2 regions of the Xanthomonas hydrangeae genome follow, and region 2 is predicted to be linked to the other one. Evidence: predicted binding sites of a transcription regulator. Region 2 holds the regulator's gene; the other holds the start of a gene.
The links. Region 2 encodes HrcA, which represses chaperone genes, less so after heat shock. Its sites were predicted from a motif close to TTNGCACTCNNNNNNNNNGAGTGCNAA; they were not measured.
Positions count from the first base shown of each region.

Region 1: a site for HrcA is predicted at 1,524-1,550, ahead of rpoH (RNA polymerase sigma factor RpoH). Genes of this name have one in related genera too.

Region 1 is NZ_CP103836.1:2,666,413-2,668,866, reverse strand. Features, by position in the region: gene NYR97_RS11080 (trimeric intracellular cation channel family protein) at 1-494, shown strand, start outside; gene rpoH (RNA polymerase sigma factor RpoH) at 638-1,513, opposite strand; gene ung (uracil-DNA glycosylase) at 1,711-2,436, opposite strand; gene NYR97_RS11065 (response regulator) at 2,451-2,454, opposite strand, start outside.
Region 2 is NZ_CP103836.1:3,972,268-3,974,721, reverse strand. Features, by position in the region: gene dnaK (molecular chaperone DnaK) at 1-129, opposite strand, end outside; gene grpE (nucleotide exchange factor GrpE) at 271-789, opposite strand; gene hrcA (heat-inducible transcriptional repressor HrcA) at 891-1,943, opposite strand; gene recN (DNA repair protein RecN) at 2,060-2,454, shown strand, end outside.

The DNA.
Region 1 (2,454 bases), 1.3 Mb from region 2:
CCGCAGTCTCCGGCGGCATCGTGCGCGATGTGTTGATCGGCGCCACCCCGCCGGCTGCGTTGGTGCATCCGCAGTATCTGCTCATCGCCTGCCTGGCCGGGGTGGCCGGTTTCCGCTGGCATGCCGCGGTGGAACGGCTGCGCAACCCGGTGCAACTGTTCGACGCAGCCGGGCTGGCCTTGTTTGCGGTCTACGGCACCAGCAAGGCGCTGGACTATCAGCTCAGTCCGCTCAGCGCGACCTTGCTCGGCATGCTCAGCGGCATCGGCGGCGGCATCGCGCGCGACCTGCTGGTCGCACGCACGCCGGTGGTGTTGCAGGCGGAGCTCTATGCAGTGGCCGCACTCGCAGGCGGCGGCCTGGTCGCGATCGGGCATGTGCTCGACGTGCCGCAAGCCTGGTCGCTGGCGACAGGTGCGGGCGTGTGTTTTGGCCTGCGTTTCATGGCGATCCGTTATGGCTGGCATCTGCCAGTGGCGCGCCTGCCGGAGTAGCTGTCGGCCAAAGCGACAATGCCGGGCGCATCATCCGGACGGTTCGTCAGCTTTTCGAAGGACATGAAAACTGCACACCTGCAACGCAAACGGCCCGGAAAACCGGGCCGTTTTTTGCAACCTGACGCGCGTGATCGAACCGATCAGGCGACGAACAGTGCCTTCATCTTCTTCAGCGCGTTCGCCTCGATCTGGCGAATCCGCTCGGCCGACACACCGTACTCGTCGGCCAGCTCCTGCAAGGTCACCTTGGAATCGGAATCCAGCCAGCGACGCTTGACGATGTCGCGCGAACGCGTATCCAGACCGGACAGCCCTTCGCGCAACAGCTGCAGCTGGTTGTCTTCGCTGTCGTGACGCTCGTAGGCCTGCGACGGATCTTCCTCATTGGCGACCAGGTAGCTCACCGGCGACGGCGGGCCATGATCGTCGTCCTCATCGGACGAAGCATCGAAGCCGATATCGCGACCGGACAGACGCGACTCCATCTCCATCACTTCGCGCTCGGAGACGTTCAGGTCCTTGGCGACCGCAGTCACTTCGGAGGCATTGAGCCAGCCCAGGCGCGTCTTGGACTTGCGCAGGTTGAAGAACAGCTTGCGCTGCGCCTTGGTCGTGGCGACCTTGACGATGCGCCAGTTCTTCAGGATGAACTCATGCATTTCGGCACGGATCCAGTGCACTGCGAAGCTGACCAGGCGCACACCCATTTCCGGGTCGAAGCGCTTGACCGCCTTCATCAGGCCAATGTTGCCTTCCTGGATCAGGTCGCCCAGCGGCAGGCCGTAGCCGTTGTAGCCGCGGGCCACGTGGACCACGAAGCGCAGGTGGGAATGGACCAGTTCGCGCGCGGCGTCCAGATCCAGCTCGTCGCGGAAACGACGGGCGAGATTCTGTTCCTCATCGACCGACAGCACCGGGATCTGGTGCACGGCACCGATGTAGGCGTCCAGCGAACCGAGCGCACTGGGAATCGGGAGATTGTTTGCCACGAGGGCAGTCGAGGTAGTCTGGTTCATAGGCACCATCTTAGCAGTCGAACTATTGGACTGCCGGGTACAGTAAGAGTTCCCAGCGTTCCATTTATAGGACGTTCGGGCTTTTGACCATACCGGCGTTCCAGCGGTCAACTCCACGAATCGATGAGTAAGTTATCACCGCCACGCTGCGAAGACCGTGACAAAACCAATGCGAATTGAGGTGCCACCCGACTCGTTCAGCCGCTGGCGGGCGTGGTGTCGAGCGCGTTACGCGGTGGTAGCGACCAGTCGATCGGGCCGAGCCCGCGCCGCTGCAGATGCTCGTTGGTCTTGGAGAAGTGCTGGCAGCCCAGAAAGCCGCGGTGCGCCGACAACGGCGAGGGATGCGGGGCCTTGAACACCCGATGGCGCGCCTGGTCGATGACCTTGCCCTTGGACTGTGCATAACTGCCCCACAGCAGGAACACCAGGCCTTCGCGCTCGCGGTTGAGCGTTTCCACAACGTGATCGGTAAAGCCTTCCCAGCCCTTGTTCTGGTGCGCGCCGGCACGCCCCTGCTCCACCGTCAGCACTGCATTGAGCAACAGCACGCCCTGACGCGCCCACGGCATCAGATAGCCGTGGTCCGGCCGCGCTATGCCCAGGTCGTCCTGAATTTCCTTGTAGATGTTGAGCAGCGACGGCGGCACCGGCACGCCGGGCAGCACCGAAAAGCACAGCCCATGCGCCTGGCCTTCGCCGTGATACGGGTCCTGGCCCAGGATCACCACCTTGACCTGCTCGAACGGGGTGGCATCGAAAGCGGCAAAGATCTGCGGGCCCGGCGGAAATACCCGCGCACCGGCCGCCTTGCGCTGACGCAGGAAGGCGGACAGCTCCTGCATCTCCGGGCGCAATAACCAATCACCCACGCGCGCCTTCCACGACGGTTCCAGCTGGATACGTGCTTCTACTTCGGCCACATCTAACATTTCAGTCAT
Region 2 (2,454 bases):
GGTGTAGGCGACGATCGAAGGCGTGGTGCGATCGCCCTCGGAATTTTCGATGACGCGGGCCTTGCCGCCGTCCATGATCGACACGCACGAGTTCGTGGTGCCGAGGTCAATACCAATGATCTTGCCCATGGATACGCTCCTGATGATTCTGTAGCTGTTTCCGGCGACGCCGGGTCTGGCTGAGATGTGGGGGTGGTGCGCAGGTGTTCAAGCCACCTGTACGAATCTGCGTTCCGCGTCCGCGCCGGCCAGTTCAGCCGGCAGCAGCCTTCAGTCGTGCTTGGCCACGACCACCAGGGCCGGGCGCAGCAGGCGATCGTTGAGCAGATAGCCTTTCTGGAACACCTGCACCACGTGGCCCGGTGCGATGCCCTCGGCCTCGCCCTGGCTGATCGCCTGGTGCTGGTCCGGGTTGAACGGCTGACCGACCGGATCGAGCAGGGTCAGGCCGTTGTCGGCGGCCACCTTGAGCAGTTGCTTGTAGGTCATGTCCAGACCATCGCGCAGCGGGCTGGGCTGGCTGCCAGCCGCGGTCAACCCAGCATCCAGGCTGTCGAACACCGGCAGCAGCTCGCCCAGCAGCTTCTCGTTGGCGAACTTGCGTGCATTGTCGACATCGCGGGCGATGCGCTTGCGCTGATTTTCCAGATCGGCGCGCTCGCGCAGGGCGTCAGCCTTGACCAGCGCGATCTCGCTGCGCAGCGATTCGATCTCGGCCTTGAGCGGATCGGTCTCGGGTGGGTTCTGGGACAGGTCTTCGGAGTCGAATTCGGAGTGGTCTTGGTTCATGTGCACAGTTCCCGGGCCGGCGGAACGCCCGCCCCAACGTCACCCCGTATGTGGGCGCCTGCGCGCGTTTCAAGCAAAACGATCGCCCCGATCGACTCCGGTTATCGCGTTGCGGGCGGTTCCATGGCCGCGCCCAGCACCTGGGCGGCGGTCTGCACCAGCGGAATCAGGCGGTCGTAGGCCATGCGTTTGGGCCCGATCACCCCCAGTACCCCCAGCACCTGACCGTTGGCGGCGTACGGCGCAGTGACCAGCGAGACGTCTTCCAGCGACACCATGCCGGTTTCTTCGCCGATGAAGATGCGCACGCCCGGCGCCTGGATGGTGCGTTCGAGCAATTGCAGGATCTCGCGCTTGCTGGCGAAAGCCTCGAACAGCTCGCGCAGGCGATCCAGGTCCGACAGGTCCTGCACACCCATCAGACGGGTCTGACCAGCCATCACCATGTCGTCGGCCTCGGCCGGCACCAGCGCCTCGCTGGCCAGGTCCACGCTGTGCGCCAACAGCTGTTCCATCTCGTCCTTGGCCACGCGCAGCTCGCGCAGCAGCGAGACGCGGATATCCGATAGCGCGCGCCCGGCAAACTGCGCATTGAGGTAATTGGCCACCCGCTCCAGCTCGGCCGGCTCGTAGGCGCGGCGCGGCTCGATCACCCGGTTCTGCACCTCGTTATCGGCAAACACCAGGATCGCCAGCACCCGCCGCGCATCCAGCGGCACGAAATCGATATGCCGGAAGGCGAACTGCTCGCGCCGCGGCGCGCTGACCACGCCGACGAAGTGGCTCATCGCCGACAGCATCTGCGAGGCGCTGCCCAGCAACGACTGGGTGCCGTTGCCGCTGGCAAGCTCGGCGCGCAGGCGGCGCACTTCTTCCTCGCCCGGCGGCTGCATCTGCACCAGGCTATCGACGAACACGCGGTAGCCGTGCGCGGTGGGAATGCGCCCGGCCGAGGTGTGCGGAGAGCTAAGCAGCCCCACGTCCTCCAGGTCGGCCAGGATATTGCGGATGGTGGCCGGGCTGACATCCAGCCCCGCATGCTGGGCCAGCGTCTTGGAGCCCACCGGCTCGCCATCGCGGATATAACGGGCAATCAGCGTGCGTAGCAGCTGGCGTGCGCGGGGGTCGAGCGTTGGGGACTGTGACGCGCGCATGGGATCATCCGGTGAGACTGGGCATAGATAATCTCTGGCCCCGTGATTGGCAAGGGTCTCATTCCCTCGCCGCCCCTCCCACCCTAAGCTTGCCCAAAGCGTCCACACTCGATCCCATGCTCAGACACCTCTCCATCAAGGATTTCGCCGTCGTCCGCGCCACCGAACTGGAATTCGGGCCGGGCATGACCGTGGTCTCCGGCGAAACCGGCGCCGGCAAGTCGCTGATGGTGGACGCGCTGGGCTTTCTGTCCGGCCTGCGCGCCGACAGCGGGGTGGTCCGCCACGGCGCCGACCGCGCCGAGCTGTCGGCCGAATTCCAGCTGCCAAGCGAGCACCCCGGCCTGACCTGGCTGGCCGACAACGAGCTGGACGACGACGCGCAATGCCAACTGCGCCGCATCATCCGCGCCGATGGCGGCTCGCGCGCCTGGATCAATGGCCGCCCGGTCACCTCTTCGCAATTGTCCGAGCTGGCGTCACGGCTGGTGGAAATCCACGGCCAGCACGA